Regions from separate parts of the Thalassospira sp. CH_XMU1448-2 genome, predicted to be linked through region 1. Evidence: riboswitches for the same ligand, from Rfam matches in the RefSeq annotation. Region 1 holds a riboswitch; each other region holds the start of a gene.

The links. Region 1 has a riboswitch for cobalamin ahead of WA318_RS10225 (DUF4198 domain-containing protein). Riboswitches for the same ligand answer to the same signal wherever they lie in the genome.
Positions count from the first base shown of each region.
Region 2: another riboswitch for cobalamin. It lies ahead of cobU (bifunctional adenosylcobinamide kinase/adenosylcobinamide-phosphate guanylyltransferase); the one in region 1 lies ahead of WA318_RS10225 (DUF4198 domain-containing protein).
Region 3: another riboswitch for cobalamin. It lies ahead of cobT (nicotinate-nucleotide--dimethylbenzimidazole phosphoribosyltransferase); the one in region 1 lies ahead of WA318_RS10225 (DUF4198 domain-containing protein).
Region 4: another riboswitch for cobalamin. It lies ahead of WA318_RS14935 (ABC transporter substrate-binding protein); the one in region 1 lies ahead of WA318_RS10225 (DUF4198 domain-containing protein).

Region 1 is NZ_JAYMEA010000002.1:623,424-627,957, forward strand. Features, by position in the region: gene WA318_RS10215 (glycosyl transferase family protein) at 1-492, shown strand, start outside; gene WA318_RS10220 (DUF924 family protein) at 560-1,102, opposite strand; cobalamin riboswitch at 1,254-1,446, shown strand; gene WA318_RS10225 (DUF4198 domain-containing protein) at 1,614-2,411, shown strand; gene cbiM (cobalt transporter CbiM) at 2,430-3,104, shown strand; gene WA318_RS10235 (cobalt ABC transporter permease) at 3,097-3,714, shown strand; gene cbiQ (cobalt ECF transporter T component CbiQ) at 3,711-4,508, shown strand; gene WA318_RS10245 (energy-coupling factor ABC transporter ATP-binding protein) at 4,492-4,534, shown strand, end outside.
Region 2 is NZ_JAYMEA010000001.1:237,350-241,883, reverse strand. Features, by position in the region: gene cobS (adenosylcobinamide-GDP ribazoletransferase) at 1-757, shown strand, start outside; gene WA318_RS01100 (histidine phosphatase family protein) at 818-1,429, shown strand; gene WA318_RS01095 (hypothetical protein) at 1,544-2,218, opposite strand; cobalamin riboswitch at 2,462-2,651, shown strand; gene cobU (bifunctional adenosylcobinamide kinase/adenosylcobinamide-phosphate guanylyltransferase) at 2,708-3,235, shown strand; gene cobW (cobalamin biosynthesis protein CobW) at 3,270-4,310, shown strand; gene cobN (cobaltochelatase subunit CobN) at 4,404-4,534, shown strand, end outside.
Region 3 is NZ_JAYMEA010000007.1:245,089-249,622, forward strand. Features, by position in the region: gene WA318_RS20255 (methyl-accepting chemotaxis protein) at 1-634, shown strand, start outside; gene cobT (nicotinate-nucleotide--dimethylbenzimidazole phosphoribosyltransferase) at 705-1,778, opposite strand; cobalamin riboswitch at 1,867-2,000, opposite strand; gene WA318_RS20265 (imelysin family protein) at 2,323-3,378, shown strand; gene WA318_RS20270 (hypothetical protein) at 3,448-3,984, shown strand; gene WA318_RS20275 (multiheme c-type cytochrome) at 3,981-4,534, shown strand, end outside.
Region 4 is NZ_JAYMEA010000003.1:521,876-526,409, reverse strand. Features, by position in the region: gene WA318_RS14945 (AraC family transcriptional regulator) at 1-787, shown strand, start outside; gene WA318_RS14940 (glucan biosynthesis protein) at 833-2,434, opposite strand; cobalamin riboswitch at 2,606-2,809, shown strand; gene WA318_RS14935 (ABC transporter substrate-binding protein) at 3,037-4,062, shown strand; gene WA318_RS14930 (FecCD family ABC transporter permease) at 4,103-4,534, shown strand, end outside.

The sequences.
Region 1 (4,534 bases):
GAACTGATCGGCTTGCGGTCGTTGCTGGGTTTGCGAAGCCCGGTCAATACATTACTGCGGTTGCTTAATCCGTTACAGGCGCGTGCGGCTTTCCTAGGTGTATTTCATCCGGCCTTTCTTGATGTGCATCGTGAAACCGGGAAGTTGCTTGAACTTCCACGGATCGGCGTGATCAAGGGCGGTGGCGGTGAGGCAGAACGTACGCCTTTCAAGCATGTCGACCTGCGCATGCTAGATAACGGTGAGCTTTGCGACGTCAGATGGCCTGCGATGCTGTCCAAAACGGAAAAAGAGCTCGACGAGCAAAGTCCGGTAACCCTGAAACATTTCCTTTCAGTCTGGCGCGGAGATGTCGAAGATTCTGGTGCCGAAGCACGGATCAAAGGGAGTGCTGCAATGGCGGCATTCCTGGCAGGCAAGGCAGATTATATCGACGAAGCCGAAAGGTTGGTTCAGGAATGGTGGGACAAACGCGATCGCAATGTCGGCTAATAGCTGACTGCTAGCTCATCACATCTGATCAAAAGAAAAGGGACGGGTTGCCGTCCCTTTTTGCATTTTAGAACGAAGAATTCGGTTCTTTGAGGAATGCCAGCTCTTCGGGGGTGGATACACGCCCGAGAATCTCGTTGCGATGCGGGTAACGGCCAAAACGGTCAATGATCCTTTTGTGTTTGATCTCGAACTCGTAGTTATGCTCAAGACCCGGTTGGGCAAACAGTTCCAGTGCGATTTCGTGGATCAGTTCAGATTCCGAATGCATATAGGGCATGTAAAGAAATGCACGCTCTTGCGCGTTGGACAGTTTCTTGTCCGTTCCATTTGCCACGGCTTCCTGTGCCAGTATCAGGGCCACGGTATCCGATGCAAAAGATTGCGGCTGGTCGCGGAACATGTTTCGCGAAAACTGGTCAAGAACAATGATCTCAGCCAGACGGCCATTTGCAGTCGCGCGCCAGGAATAGAGTTCACCTGCATGCGCCGCAGTGTGGAAGTCCGAAAACCGTTCGGAAATGTGGGCGTCAAGTGAGGTATCCTTGATAAACCACTGTTTTTGATCAAGTTCCTTGAACCAGAAGTCCAGAACAGTTTCAGGTTTCATGTCGTTTAGCCCTTAAACAGAATGCATTTCGTATGGTTATACGGTGTGTTAAGCAATTTTTGCCAGCGGCAAACAACCGGTCAAGTTATGCTATCCGAAAGATAGTGGGCCAATGGTTTGGCAAAGAGTTGACAGTTATGATCCCGACATGGATTATGCCTGTGTCTTGGGTGCTGATCCTTCGGGATTGGCTTAAAAGGGAACGTGGTGCGTTACGACAATGCCACGGCTGCCCCCGCAACTGTAAGCGGTCCGAGCATTACACATGCCACTGGTGAGAACCGGGAAGGCGTAATGCTTTTAAAACCGTGAGCCAGGAGACCTGCCTTTGACTGCCAGACACGGCTTGTCTGGTGCTGAACTGTTGGACGCCGGGGTGAGCGTCAGGTTGCAGGGAAAATGCGGTCTTGTTTAACCGGTATCTTGCTTCCAGCCATCCTATCGTTCTTTATCCTAACACTGCGTGTCGGGCAGTTGCCCGGTATGCATCGTTCGTGGAAGAGACGATTATATGTTTAAGACCGTTGGCAGGTGCGCTGTTGCAAGCGCCTGTTTTATATTGATGCCATTGGCCGCACAGGCCCATTTCCAGTTGGTATATACTCCGGAAGTCAATCAGGTCGTTGCTGGTGATGTTCCGGTAAAGCTGATCTTCTGGCATCCGTTTGAAAACGGACATGTCATGGATATGGCCAATCCGATTGAGTTCTTCGTCATTCATCGTGGTGAAAAGATCGATTTGGAATCAACGCTTTCTCCGACGACGTTTACCGGGTCTGAGAACTCGGCGGCGGCATTTGATGGCACGCTGACACTCAAACGCAGTGGCGATTACGTCATGGTGGTTGTGCCTGCGCCATATTACGAACAAAGCGAAGATATCTATATCCAGCAGATTACAAAATCCTATGTGAACCGGAATGAAATTCCGACGGACTGGATGGAAGCACAAGGGCTGAAAACGGAAATTTTGCCGCTAAACAGACCGACCAACATCGTCGCCGGGTCGACTTTTAGTGGTCGTGTTCTGAGTGACGGGCAGCCGGTTTCCGGTGTCGAGGTGGAAGTTGAATACATGGCTGCCGAACCGGATATGGCAAATGGCCGACCGAAGGAGCCAACTGCAAAACCAATGCCCGGTGGGGCTATTGTGGCGCTTACTGATGAAAACGGCTATTTCACCTTCGGTATTCCCAAAGCCGGGTTTTGGGGGTTTGCGGCACTTGGCAGTGGCCCTGATAAAGAATTCGACGGTAAAGAGCTTTCTCAGGATGCAGTCCTGTGGGTTCGTGCCTATGATGTGAAATAGGCGTGGGGACAAAAACAGATGCATATTGTGGACGGGGCACTGGCTCCTGAAGTTCTGATTGGGGGCGGGGTTCTTGCGGTTGCCGGGCTTGGTCTTGGGTTGCGCAAGCTGCCGATCGATAAAATTCCGGCAACCGGTGTGCTGTCGGCAACGTTTTTTGTGGCCTCGCTTATTCACGTCCCGGTGGGCCCCTCAAGTGTTCATCTGATCATGAGCGGCCTTGCCGGTCTTGTTCTTGGTTGGACGGCATTTCCCGCACTTTTTGTCGGGCTGTTGTTACAGGCGATTTTCTTCGGATTTGGCGGTCTTACGGTTCTTGGGGTCAATACGGTCAATATTGCCTTCCCGGCTGTGATTGCCGGATTCATGTTCCGTGGTGTCGTTGCGCGCAGCAACCCGACGGCTGCTGCTGTTTGGGGCGGCATTGCCGGGGCACTTTCTATCTCGTTGACAACGTTGTTTGTGGCGATTTCCCTGACGCTGAGCGGGGATTCGTTCATTCCGGCCGCAAAACTCGTGTTCTTTGCCCATATTCCGATCATGGCTGTTGAAGGCTTTGTTTCTGCCGCTGCCGTGTATCTGATCATGAAAGTCAAACCGGCCTTGCTGATGGCGGGTGATCAGGCCAATGAATATGCGGTGCAAAGCTCGATCATCCTTGCTGAACAGGCAAATGAGGCCAACAATGGCTAAGCTGGCCACAGGGATCATTATAGCCGGGGTTGTGTTCGGCGCGCATGGGGCTCAGGCGCATAAGGTGATCGCGTCTGTCTTTCCAAGTGGTTCGAATGTCGAAGGGGAAATCGGGTTTTCCAACGGAGATATGGCTGCCGATACGGTGGTTGAGGTGTTTGACAATCAGGGGAACAAGATTGATCAGATCATGACCGATGGGGACGGATTTTTTATCTATACGCCAAGTGAGAAGGTCGATCTGGTCTTTCGGGCGGATCTGGGCGCCGGGCACATCGCCGAGGCAGGCTTTGCCATTTCTGATTTGTCCGACCAGGCAGGGCTGACGGGCGAAGCGCAATCGCGAGCAAATGAAAAAACCAGCATAAAACAAGCTGGCCCGGATGGTTCAAGCCGTTCCGGGAATGTCGCGATAAGCCGAGAACAGGAAGAAGCCATAGCCGCCATTGTTCGTGATGAACTTCGGCCCCTTCGGCGCGAAATTACCGCCTATAAGGAGAAGAATGATCTCCAGTCGGTTCTTGGGGGTATTGGCTATATATTCGGGTTCTTCGGGATCGCATATTACATTGCTGCCAGACGGTTGAAAGCCGAAGCGTCAAAGCCATGAGTCATTTATTCGGGCATGACCAGCCGTTAAGCGCGCAAGGAGGCGGGGTTAAACCACCATCCTTTGTTGGATCGTTTGATCCACGCGTGCGTGTTGTGGCGGCTTGTCTGTTTGCTGTGATGGTGGTGTCCTTGCAACAGATCGAATTCGCCATTGGTGCCTTTGTCATCGCCATTGCCACAATGTTGCTGACCGATCTGCCACTTCGACTCACCTTGAAGCGTATGGCGGCAATGGACGGCTTCATTATTGTCATGTTGGTCATGTTGCCGTTTACTACACTTGGAACACCGATATTTTCGATGCTGGGTGCGGACGCCAGTAAGGAAGGCCTTTTACATGCTGTCCTGATCGGGATCCGGGCAAACGCGGTTGTTCTTATGATGCTTAGCCTGCTTTCGGGGCTGACGCCTGTAACCTTGGGGCATACCTTGTACCGGTTAAGGTGCCCGGCGGCACTGGTGCATCTGATGATGTTCACGGTGCGTTACATTTCGGTACTGCATGACGAGTATCACCGTCTGCGGATGGCGATGAAGCTGCGCGGGTTCAAGGCACGAAACACGTTCCATACCTATCGATCATTCGGTTACCTGTTCGGTATGTTACTTGTTCGGTCGCTTGAGCGGGCAGAACGTGTGCTTGAGGCTATGAAATGCCGGGGGTTTAGCGGACATTTCCCGATGATTGATCAGCTGGTGTTTCGCAGGCGTGATGCCATCCTTGGTGCAACCTTTTTCGTTATGATCGCAGCCCTTATCCTGATGGATCGTATTTATGTCCTTGCTTATTGAACTAAACGATATTTCCTATGGATACC
Region 2 (4,534 bases), on a different contig from region 1:
ATCTGTTTTGACCGACTTCTGGCGGGCCATGGCTTTGCTGAGCCGGGTGCCGGTTTACCATATTGATGACTTTCGTCCTGTCATGATTGCACGATCAGTCTGGTGCTGGCCGCTTGTTGGTCTGGTGCTGGCCGGATTTGCTTTGCTTCCTGCCATGCTGGCCCATTACCTGACCGGAAATGCGGTCATATTTGCAATCTTTGCAGTTGCGTCCATGGTGCTATTGACCGGGGCCATGCATGAAGACGGTCTTGCCGATTGCGCAGACGGTTTTGGCGGTGGTGTCGATCAGGCCCGCAAACTGGAAATCATGCGCGACAGTACGGTTGGTACTTATGGCGTGGTTGCCTTGATACTTGGTCTGGCATTGCGTCTGACCCTGATTATGGCGGCTGCGGATATGGGCCAGGGGGCGGTTATTTTCCTGGTTGTCGCGGTAATTTCACGTGCCGCCATACCGGTTATGATGCGTATCCTGCCCCCGGCGCGCGATAATGGTCTGGGCAAGGGGGCCGGACGGCCCGACGGGCTGCCGATCCTGATCGGATTTGCGATTGCGGCTGCGATTGTTCTCGTCCTTTCCGGCATTGTTGCAACGCTTGCGGTTAGTTGCGGCGTTGCCCTTGCCATTTGTCTGGTCCGGCTGGTTGCCAAATGGCAGATTGGCGGGCAAACAGGCGACGTTTTGGGTGCAACGCAAATCTGTGCAGAGCTGTTTGCCGGTATCGGATTTATCGCAGCGATGACCATGGCATGATGGTAAGATGACAGCGTTTGCGATCCTTCATCGCCAAAGCCCGATTGGTCTGAGGAATATATGATCAAAGCTGAAACAACGCGCTGGTGGCTGGTGCGACATGCCCCGGTCGAGAACCCGGAACGTCTGGTTTACGGCCGCAGCGACATGCCCGCTGATTTGTCTGATGAAAAGAAATTACGTGCAGTCGCCCGCCATTTACCGCGCGATGCGGTCTGGGTCACAAGTCATCTTTCCCGGACTCTTGATACCGCGCTCAAGCTTCAGGAAGTTATTGACGAAGACGTTGTGCCAACGCGCGAAAGCGGCTTTTCCGAACAGCATTTCGGCGCGTGGGAACTGCAGCACTGGAATGATCTTCCCAAAGGTGAAACCACGCAGTTCTGGACCGATTTCGCCCGTCAGCAACCACCCAATGGCGAAAGCTTCGCCGATGTGGTCGACCGGGTTGGTCCGATTTTCAATCGTTTGAACCGATACTGGGCCGGGCGCGATATCGTTGCGGTCATTCATGGCGGAACGATCCGGGCGATCATGGCCAATGCCCTTGGCTTGTCGCTTGAGGCGGCCCTGTCATTTCATATTGATACGCTGAGCCTGACCAAGCTTGAATATATTGACGGGGTTGATCAGCCCGGCTGGCGGATCACCGGTGTTAATCAAACTTACTAAAACCGGAAACTGCGGTGTCACCATCTCGGCCCTGCAGAACCAGAAATGGCATCTATCCCGTTTGAGATGATGCCGTTTCTGGTTCTGGCCGGATCGATTTCCGGATGGTCGCGTTCAGGCCGATTGTAGTTCTGCTTTTGGGGAAAGATCGTCAAAAGCCTGTTCGGCCAGATATCGATCGAGTAGATCTGCCGAAATGTCATACTTTTCGCAGATCGCGGTCACGTCCTGAAGATAGGCCTCATAATAGGGCATCGGACGGCTGCGCGACTTGTTGCGCAAATTGGCAACATTCGGAAAATCTTCGGACAATGCCGTATTTTCAATCACCTGAATAACATTGTCGTCGATAATGGCTGCTGGCATGCCGCAATAGGTCTTGCCGCAGGCCGAGAGCATCTTGCTTGCGGTCGGAACCGAAATGCCCGGCTGGGCCAGCAATTCGTTCAGTTCCTCTTCGCCGAAATCGGAAATCGACATCAGGGTAATCAATGTCGGAAGGTCGCGGACAAGCAGCGACAATGCATTCACACGGATGCCTCGGGAATGGGACCAGATAATGGTTCCAATCACGCCCTTGGAGGCATCAAGCGCAAAGATGTTGCGAACATCACGTCGCGAAAGCGTGATCTCTGAATCCGTCGCATATTCGTGCAAGAAGGTCTGAAACGCGCGATTTTCAGAGTTCAAACGTTCAAGCAAGCCAAGCCACATATCCTTTCGGGACGATGTAACCCAGCTTGGCGTGTTCGGTTTTCGGATTTTCGATAGTTGTGCAGAAACTGCCATCTGATTATGAAAAATTCCAGTTAACCCCAAGATTCAGTTGCCACATTTTTTCTGTGGCACACCGGGTTATGATGGTTTTTGTCCCGGCGATCCCACTGGAAGGTGATTTTGTCTCACTCTAATTCCAGCGTGATAATATTATGTTCTCTTAAAGGAGGGCTCCCCTCAAGAAGACAATTCTTACAAATACTGACCTTTCGATTAGGGTGCTTCGCCAATTGGAGAATGCCCTTTGGGTTCGGAACCAAACCTGTTAGGTTCGGCGCACCGTTCGGTGATGGGAAATCGGTGCGATGCCGATGCTGCCCCCGCAACTGTATCGGGTTGGGTGATCCAGATGGACGCAAGGTCGTTCATCAGCCACCGGGAAACCGGGAAGGCGGATTGCTTTCATGCCCGCAGCCAGGAAACCAGCCGAAGGTGTCACCAGTCAAGAACCGGTGGCGACGCAATCGGGCCTCGGTGGGAGGCCATGGCGAGGAACAGACAATGACCCAAAATGACCCGCTTGGCGGGATGCACCTGATCCTTGGCGGTGCACGATCGGGTAAAAGTCGGTTTGCCGAAAACATCATCAATCATGCCGGTGGCGGGATTTATGTCGCGACGGGTCGGGCATGGGATGATGAAATGGCCAACCGCATCGACCTTCACAAACAGTCGCGCGGCGATCTTTGGCAAACGATTGAGGAACCCCTTGATCTTTGTGGCACGCTTGCAACCTGCAACCGAACGGGCGCAAAGCCGGTTCTGGTTGATTGCCTGACCTTGTGGCTGACCAATCTGATGCTTGAAGATCGTGACATTGATGCGGAATTTGATCAGCTTTGCGAACTGATCCCGACATTGAAGATTCCGGTTTTGCTGGTATCAAACGAAGTCGGTTTCGGCATTGTTCCGGAAAATGCAATGGCGCGGACCTTTCGTGACCATGCCGGACGGCTGCATCAACGCATCGCTGAACTGGTTGATCGGGTGACACTGGTGGTCGCAGGCATCCCGATGCAGGTCAAATAACAAGTTAATATATTGATTTTTAAGGATTTATAAGATGGCGCAATTGGGAAAAATCCCGGCAACGGTTATCACCGGTTTTCTGGGTGCGGGCAAGACAACCATGATCCGCAACATGCTGGAAAATGCCAATGGCAAACGTATCGCCCTGATCATCAATGAATTTGGCGATCTTGGTGTTGATCGTGGCATCATCAATGGCTGCGGCATCGAAGGTTGTGCCGAGGATGATGTCGTTGAACTGGCAAACGGGTGCATCTGCTGCACGGTCGCAGATGATTTCCTGCCGACCATTCGCGGGCTGATTGATCGCGAAACACCGCCTGATCACATCGTGATTGAAACATCTGGTCTGGCTTTGCCGAAACCGCTGGTCAAGGCGTTTAACTGGCCGGAAGTCCGGTCGCGTGTGACCGTGGACGGGGTGGTTGCGGTTCTTGATGGCGCGGCCCTGCGCGACGGTCTGTTTGCCCATGACCATCATGCGGTTCAGGCACAGCGCGAGGCTGATGAAAATCTTGACCATGAAAGCCCGCTTGAAGAACTGTTTGAAGAACAGCTTCATTGCGCGGATATGGTGGTTTTGAACAAAACCGATCTTCTGACCGACGAAGAACGCGCCAAGGTCGAAGCCGACATTCGGGCAGAGCTGAAAAGACCGTCGGTCAAGATCATCGCAACCGAACATTCTCGCGTTGAAAACGCCATTCTGCTGGGGCTTGGTGCCGCTGCCGAAGATGACCTTGATAGCCGCCCAAGCCATCACGACGATGGTCATGAGCATGATCACGATGACTTTGAAAGCTTTGTGGTGTCGCTTGATGCGGTCAATGATCCGGCTGCCCTGGAAAAGCGCCTGGTCGATGTTGTCCGCCAGTTTGATGTTCTGCGCATCAAGGGTTTCCTTGATATCCCCGGCAAGCCGATGCGCCATGTGGTTCAGGGTGTTGGCGAACGTTTCCAGCGTTACTTTGATCGCCCGTGGGCAGAAACGGAAAACCGCCGCTCCGAGCTGGTGGTGATCGGTCTGCATGGACTGGATCGCGCCGCCATCGAGACCGCGATCAAGGCGGCCTGAGGCCGTCTTTCCAAAGACAGATCAATCTGACCGATACCGGGTGTTTTGCATCCGGTATCGGTGCCTTTGACGACGTAAAAGACGGAATTTCAAATGCATCTTTTGGCAGCTCAGCCCGGAATGGTTACCGATGGCAGCGAGGCGGTGGACCTTGGTCAGGAACCAGGGGATGTCGTGATCCTGTCTGCTGCCGAGTCCGAGCTTGCCTGTCTTGCCGGGGCGCA
Region 3 (4,534 bases), on a different contig from region 1:
CTTTGCGATTGTCGCGACCGAAGTCCGTGGATTGGCCAATCGCGCAACCGAAGCAACTTTGGAAATCGGCAAGCTGGTTCGTAAGATCCAGTCACAAGCCGATAGTGCCGATCGTGACATGAAAACCAATGCGGGCTCTGCTTCTGATCTGGAATCAGATGCCAATACACTTCTGACAAGAACCCAGCATATCCTTGATATTTCGACCGAAGGACAGTCCGCAATGTCGATGGCTGCCATTCTTAGTGAAATAGAACTAGCCAACCTTGAAGAACTTGAACTCAAGCTTGCAGTCTATCGGGTTTTCATGGGGTTATCGGATGCAACCGAAGCAGACTTTCCGCCGGAAACCGACTGCCGATTGGGGCAGTGGTATTACGATGGCAGTGGCCACGGTCTTTTTGCCGATATGGTTGATTTCAAGGCGCTTGAAATCCCGCATCGCCAAGTCCACGACAATGCCCGCAAAGCCGTGAACTTTTATCGTCAGGGGCAACTTGATCTTGCCCTTCAGTCCTTGCAAGCCATGGAGCATAACAACCTTGATGTCATGCAACGCTTGCGCAACATGATCCGAAAGGACCGGGCGGCCCAAACAGCCCGGTCAAGCACATCTTTAACGGACGCGGCGTAACGCCTTTACATATTTTCAGGCCAACATCCTCCGGCGATATTTCGGACCAGAGGATGTCGGCCTGATACCTTTAAGCCTGCTTCTCACATGGCGTATCGCGAGTGATCCCGATGTCTCCGAAGCTTGCCATATTATTGTGACACTGTGCCGCAGCCCGGACAATCAACCCGGCAAGCACGGCTCCGGTGCCCTCGCCCAGACGAAGGTCAAGATCAAGCAACGGACGCTTTCTGATCCGGTCCAGCAATAACCTGTGCCCCGGCTCCGCTGATCCATGCCCGACCATGCAATGCATCAGGCTTTTGGAAGATGTTTCATGCAGTGTGGCCGCTGCCGCACTGCATATAAACCCGTCAAGCATAACCGGAATGTTTAACAGCCGGGCGGCGATAATCGCCCCGGCCATCGCAACGATTTCCCGGCCTCCGACACAGCGCAAAACGTCCAGACCATCTTTCACCGACATATCGTGGCAGGCTTTTGCCTGCTTCACGATATTGATCTTCCGCTTGTACTGATCGCGGTTGATACCTGTTCCCGATCCTACCCAGTCGCCCGGCGTACCATCCCACATGATATGGCAAATTGCCGCAGCAGATGTTGTATTCCCGATCCCCATTTCCCCCGGACACAGGAACGAGGCATCCGGGTTCACTGCCTCCATGCCGATACGAAAAGCATCAACGCATTCATCTTCGCTCATCGCTGCTTCAACGGTGAAATCACGGGTCGGACAGTCCAGATCAAGGGCTCGCACTGTCACCTCGGCCCCAAGTTCCGTACTGAACTGATTGATCGCGGCCCCGCCCTTTGCAAAGTTATCAACCATCAATGCCGTGACGGACGGTGGAAAAGCAGAAACATCATGCTGCACAATTCCATGGTTTCCTGCAAAGACACAAACTTGCGGGTAATCCATTTGCGGAACGTCACTTTGTTGCCATCGGCACAACCAGAAAACAATTTCCTCAAGTCTGCCCAGACTGCCGCGCGGCTTTGTCAGTTCAAGGTCCCTTTGCCGTGCCTTGATCACCGGCCCTTCATCGGCCATCGGCAATGACCCGAGCAACGCCCGGATATCATCAAGCGACTGGATGCCCTCTGAAATATTTGTCTTTTCGTGCTTTGCACGGGTTTCCAACATTCAACCTTCTCCTGGAAAGGCAAGATTGCGGCAGTTCTGCCATGACCTTTTCCATCGGCACACAATCTTGTTGAAACGTGTTTTACTCGTCTTCTGGCTCCCGGTCGGAACGCTCCAAACTGCCTTCCCGAATGGATTTCTCATTCAGTGACTGCCGCTCTGGCATTGTTTGCAGCATACCGGTTACAGCGGCGGGACCGCTGCGGATTTTCACCGCATTCCGTTAGCAAAACTCACTATTCCCCAAAGGCAAAAGGCCACGGCCACGGACCTTGATCCAACCCCCGTGACCTTTCGCTCAATGCGGGTAACCGATGGATTAAGACACCTGCACCAGCCCGTGAACTTGATCATCGTCAAATCGCCTGGCGCGATAAAAGCCCGGCCGGTTTGACTTGACCAGCATCAAGTTCGCCTCTTTTCGCAAATGATAATTGTTATCACAAATATTCCCGCACCGATTATTCGGCGAAACAGGCGGGCCGTATTCGCAACCCCGTCTGTTTCACCGCAACCGCCATTTTTTGATCTGAAAGGTAGGAATATGTTCAAGAAACCCGTTCTTCTGACCGCCGCACTGGCATCGTGTCTTGCAATCTCGGGCAATGCCTTTGCAACTGATGATGCGGAAATCAGGGGCCTTGAAAATGTCAAACAGTTCACTCTTGATCATAATGAACGACTGATCTCGCAGGCAACCTTGCTTGAAAATGCAGTGTCTGCCTATGCCGACATCATCGCATCACATGATGGAAACTATCCTGCTGCCTGGCAGGCCAAAGGCCCTGTTCTGGCCGGGCAGATACAAAATATCAGGACACTCTGGCTGGAAGCATCCAACCAGTATGAAACCATTGAAGGTATCGTTGCCGGGATTCCTGAAACCGCAAAATATGACCTGATTCTTGATGCTGGCAATCCCGGAACCGAAAGCGAGGATATCGCCCAATACGATCTGACGCTCCCTGACGGAACCGTGCTTTCCCGGCCGGGAAACCTTTTCCACGGCATCACGGAACCCCTGTTCTGGGGCATGGAGGAAAGCCATATCAAGCTGGTCGCAGACCTCAATGACGATGGCAAACAAGCACCGGGAGAAATGCTTTTTGATGCCAATCTCGGACTTGGTGCGGCACAGGCCCTGACGCACTGGGCCAAAAAATTGCATAGCGACATGTCGGTCTGGAAGCCGAACCGTGACGATGCCTTTACCTCGGTTGTGACAATGACACCAACAGTTGGCGACTATTTCGGTGAGTGGAAGGAATCCCAGTTCATCACCGGAGAAGTCGGTGCCTTTGTCGCGCAAAGCCGCCTTGCCGATGTTCAGGGGATCATGGGCGGGTGCAAAAAAATGTATTTCAGCGCCATCTCGCCAGTTGTTTCCGCTGATAATCCCGATCTTGATACCCGGATCAAATCAGGCTTCGAAGAACTTCTTTCGCTGGTTGAGGATACCTATGCCCGCGAAAAATCCGGTGAAAAATTCGGCATTGAAGAAGCCGATGCACTGGGCAACGAGGCCCAGGATATTGCCGACCGGATTGTCGCAATGATCCTGCAGGCCGCAGCCCAGAACAAAGTCAATATCCGCGGCTAATTTGTCCCGCAATCAATCAAGCCGGCGGACATTGAAGTCCGCCCGGCTTGACGACCAGCAAGAACAGCCATGACGACAAAAAACACAACTTTCCCGCTTTCAACTGTCCAGTACGTTCCTGCACGTGCAGGTGTAATGAGCCTGATCCGCGCGAACTCTCGGATGCAGGTTCTGACATATCTTTTTGCCCTCCTGCTTGGCACCGGACTTTATCTGGAATTCTTCGCCGGACATAACTGGAACGCTGGTGAAACTGTTTTGCTGTTTCATCTATTTGTCGGGCTGATTTTTACTGTCCTGTTTCTTGTCTGGATCGCCAGCCATATCAAACAGGGGCTTGCGACAAGTCAGCGCAAAATATTCACCGGACTGAGCTGGTTAATGATTGCAAAATACATTCTGATCATCGCAACCGGATGGCTGATGGTCGTGCCCCCTGCAATCTACCTGACCGGGAAAATCTGGTTCTGGCAGTTCGAAACAACCTATCTCCTGACTTTTGTGCATTTATGGGGGGCCCTCACTGCCATCATCGGTCTGGTTGTTCATCTGGGGTTGCGGCACTGGCGTAACCCGACCCCGCGTTTAAACCGGGGGGAAAAATGAAAAGACAACTCAAAGCCAATCTCCCGCTTTTGATATCTGGCTGTATCATTGGCATCCTGATTGTCGTTTCCCTTTATCTTCTACGCCCTCCCGCGCCGGAACCGGGCATCGACCTTGTCAATATCCCGTTCTATCAGTTGCCCTTTGGACCGGATGAAAATGGTGCAGAACGGCCTTTCTGGCCGTCGCGACTGCAAACCGATAACGGTCGTCTTGTCGATCCGTCAAAAATTCAGTCCGCCGCAACCTGTGCCACCTGTCATCAAAAGGAATTTGATGAGTGGGCCCCGTCGCTGCATGCCATAGCCGGTCGCGACACAGTTTACGAACGCGCTGTAGAGGCCAATGAAAACTTGCACCGTGACGGGATCGAACGTGCACGGTTTTGCGAAGGATGTCATGCACCGGGTGAAGTTCTGGCAGGACGTACCAATCGCTTCAAATCTGTCATGCCTTCAGACGCCGAGACCGAAGGGATCAGTTGCGTCATGTGCCATACCGCTACCCATGCCGACCCTCTTGAAGGCAATGGGGCGCTTACCCTAGCTGT
Region 4 (4,534 bases), on a different contig from region 1:
CAGGCCGTGTTTATGTCTGATTGCCTCGGGGGCCAAGGAAGTCACGTTGGGGCAGGAAGTCTATCGCTATGAACCCGGACAACTTCTGGCAGCATCGGTGGATTTACCGCTTGTCGGGCATGTCACGCTGGCCAGTGACCATCAACCCTATCGCAGTCTTTCGCTTGATCTTGATGCCCAGATACTCAGCGAACTTGTCACCAACATGGATCTTAAAATCGGGACAGAGGGTGAAAGTGCGCGTGGACTGTTTGTGGAACAAACGACCGAAAGTCTGATTGATGCCGTCCTTCGGGTGGTCGAGCTGCTCGAACGTCCAGATGATGTTGCGGTGATGTTGCCGCTTCTGATGCGCGAGGTGCATTACCGCCTGTTGCGCACCGGAAAGGGGGCCCTGATCGCCGGGCTTGCGATTGGTGGCAGCAACATGCAGCGGATATCTGCCGTCCTTCGACGGATGAAGGATAATTTCGACAAGCCGCTCAGGATCGAAGAGCTGGCCGATTACGCCAATATGAGCCCGTCATCCTTCCACCATCATTTCAAACAGGTCACCGCGATGAGCCCGCTGCAATATCAAAAGCGGCTCCGCCTGACGACAGCACGTCAGATCATGCTGGCAGAAATGAAGGATGCGGCAAGTGCCGCCTATGAGGTCGGCTATGAAAGCGCATCACAATTCAGTCGCGAATATGCCCGGATGTTCGGGGCTCCTCCGATGCGTGATGTCATGGCGATCCTTGGCCAAAACGGGGATGCCCGAACCGGTGAAACTGTCACCTATTGATCGGGCATCCATCCGGGTTGCGAGAACACGGGATGATTGACCTCATCAGCCCTGATGCTGGTTGCCGACGGCGGGCAGGTGCTGATACATCCAGGTTTCACTGAGCGGTCCATCACCGCGTTTGAGATACATGCGCAGATCAACCGGATCGGTGCCAGCGGCCTTAAGGTCAAAGGCTGCGCGCCAGATGCGGGTATCCATGATCGGTTCGATCTTGGTGCGGGTGATTTCACCGCGTGATGTCGACACCACGATTTCGGGGAACTCGCCATAGGCAAGGGTTCCAAGAATATCGCCCTCGAACTCGACGGAAAACTTGATTTCGTCTCTTGGGCGATTGGTGCCCGGTTCACCACCACGACCCATGCGGGTCGCTGTCGCACGCGCCAGTTCCGCAACCGGGAACGGGTTATGTGCCTGCCAGTGCAGGCGGTATTTGAACGCATAGGAATTACCTGCCCTGGCCGGGCCATTGGGCACCCAGAACGCCGCGATGTTGTCGTGAATCTCGTCATCCGTCGGGATTTCGATCAGCTGCACGGCACCATCATTCCAGTCACCTTTGGGTTCGACCCACAGGCTGGGGCGACGGTGATAGCGTACGCCATCGAGATAGTTCTTCACATCGCGGTCACGCTGCATCAGGCCAAAGCCGCGCGGATTATGATCGGCAAAGGCCGATGCGCGGATCGTTTCGGGATTGTTGAGCTGTCGCCAGATACGTTCACCGCTTCCTGTCCAAAGTTCAAGACCATCGCTGTCATGGACTTCCGGGCGCCAGTCAAAGCGGAATGATTTGTTCTGTTCGGAATACCAGAACATGCTGGTCAGCGGTGCGATGCCAAGGCGTTCGATATCGCGGCGAACAAACAGATGCTTTTCCACATCCATGGTCACGCCCTGACCACGATAGAGCAGGAATTTATACGCACCCGTGATACTTGGCCCATCCAGAAGGGCATAGATCGTCACCGGGTCTTCGGCATTTTTTGCAGGTTCGATAAAGAACTGCCGGAAGTCCGGAAACTCTTCGGGCACCGAAGTTGCCGTATTCACGGCAATCCCGCGCGCAGACAGGCCATATTGTCCTTCATCACCGATTGCCCGGAAATAGGATGCGCCAAGGAATGCTGCCCAGTCCTGGGTCTTCCAGTCATCACGCGACTGGTTTTCATGCAGGCGGAAACCGGCAAAGCCGCTGTTTGGCGGTAACTGGCGGGCAATGCTGTCTTCGGGCATGTCAAAGTAATCGGGCTTATAGATAACTTCGCGTGCTGCACCGTTTTCCAAAAGATACATATGGACCGGTTTGGCGAAATACATGCCCAGATGGAAAAAGGTCACCGGATAGGTGCCCGACCCGTCGGAAAACGGCGAATGATCGCGTTTGTAGTGAAGCTTGCCATGGGTGTCATAGTCAATCCGCCCGACAATTTCCGGGTTCGGAGCCACGGGGGGCTCATATGCGGCCTGCGCCATGGATTTGGTGCGCGCAATCAGATCGGCAAACTCGAACGGTTGGGGATTGCCAAGATCAAGCCCCGGAACTTCTGCCAATGCCGTTTGATAGATCGACAGCCCCGGCAGGATCAGCCCGGCTGCCGCGATGGATTTCAAAAAGCGTCTGCGTTCCACAGAAGTCGTCATTTGCATCATGTTCCAATGGTTTCACGTGTCGGGCAAGGATACCGGACAGTGTGGAGGTAATCGGGATGAAACATGGCAAATTCAAGGTCGTGTCGACTGCTTTTTATGCATGGACCCTTGCATAAATGCCACTGGTGATTGGCCAATTTCCTTGACCGGCATTTTGGTTTAATCTAACCGTCAGATGTCGGTATCCGGATATCGGATAAAGGGAATTCGACGTGACCTGTCAAACAGGTCATTAACCGAAGCTGCCCCCGCAACTGTAGGCGGTGAGTGTTTTTCTGACCAATGCCACTGGGAACCAACCCGGGAAGGCCAGGAAAAGCATGATGACCCGCGAGCCAGGAGACCTGCCGACATGAATGCGACGGACCGGGCGGGGTGCCCCGGAGAATGTCGGCTTATGTCCCGGTCTTCGGGAGCTCGCCAAGGTTTGACCTGAGCTCTGACCCCGACATCTTCCGCCATTTCCCGACACTTTTGCCAGTCCCTTGACAGTAGAAACGTGATCGTTATGTTATAACATAACATTTGTGGTGTGCTGTGTTTGGAGCAGGGAAACCTGATCCTGGCCAGTGCATCGGTGAAAGGAAGTCGAAGTGATCAATCACTATAAACGTGCGCTGGCGGTCGGGGTGTTTGCCGCTGGTTCTATGGCATCTGCCGCAAGTGTATCTGCAACCGAATATCCGCTTCAGATCCGCAATTGCGGGACCGTACTTCAGTTTGATTCTGCACCGGACCGCGTCGTGTCCCTTGGGCAAAGCACAACAGAAATCCTTTATTCACTCGGACTTGCCGACAAGGTCAAAGGGACCGGTGTCTGGTTTGGCCCGGTTATGGATGAATTCAAGGATGTGAACGCAACCGTTCCGCGTCTGGCTGATAATGATCCGGGATTTGAAACCGTGGTTGCGCAAAAGCCGCAACTGGTTGCCACCCAGTATCAATGGCATGTCGGTCCCAAGGGGATTGTCGGAACCACCGAGCAGTTCAACGAACTTTCCATTCCGGTTTATACCGCACCGGCCGATTGCGTCGGCAAGGACAATACGGGTGGCGGCGACGGTGTCCGCCATGACGATTTTACCATGAACCTGATTTATCAGGAGATCACCGATCTTGCGCAGATCTTTGATGTCGAGGATCGCGGCGAAGCCCTGATTGCCAAACTACAGGCCCGCGAAGCCCGGTCGCTGGAACAGGTGAAGGCAAGCGGACATGATAATGTATCTGCCGTTTTCTGGTTTTCGAGTGCCGAGATCAAAAGCGATCCCTATGTGGCTGGTAAAAATGGCGCAGCGGGTTATATCGCAGGCAAACTTGGGGTCACCAACATCATCGATAGTCCGGAAGAATGGCCGACCGTTGGATGGGAAACCATTGCACGTGCCAATCCCGATATCATCGTGATCGGCAAGATGGGGCGTCGCCGTTTCCCGGCAGATGACTGGCAGGTCAAAATGGACTTCCTGAAAACCGACCCTGTCACAAGCCAGATGAAGGCGGTGAAAAACGGCAATATCGTTGTGATGGATGCCCAGTCGATGGATCCGACAATCCGCCTGATCGAGGGGATTGAAACACTGGCCGAGGCCGTCGAACGACTAAGTGCTTCGAACTGATCGCATAAGGCAAAGGCGTTCGATATGCCCGGAGAATTCAATGTTTGAAAAAACGCCAGTTCATCCGCCTGCACAAAGACGGGCGGGACGGGCATATCTTGTGCGAACCGGTGCGGTTTTTTTCGCACTGGTCTTGCTGATCGGTGTGATTGCGATTGCCGCAGCCAAGGGGGAAACGGAAATCCCCCTTGGCACGGTTCTTCACACCATTGCCAATCACATCTGGAATGCCGGTTTCGACGTTGATCCGATTGATGGGGGGATCATCTGGAATTACCGCATATCAAGGGCGCTTGTGGCCGCCGCTTGTGGTGCATCGCTGGCGTTGTCAGGTGCGGTTTTGCAGGCGCTGTTGCGCAACAGTCTGGCCGATCCCTATTTGCTGGGTATTTCGGCAGGTGCATCGACCGGTGCGGTCAGTGTTGCGATCCTTGGTTTTGGTGCGGGGATGGTATCCCTGTCCCTTGGGGCC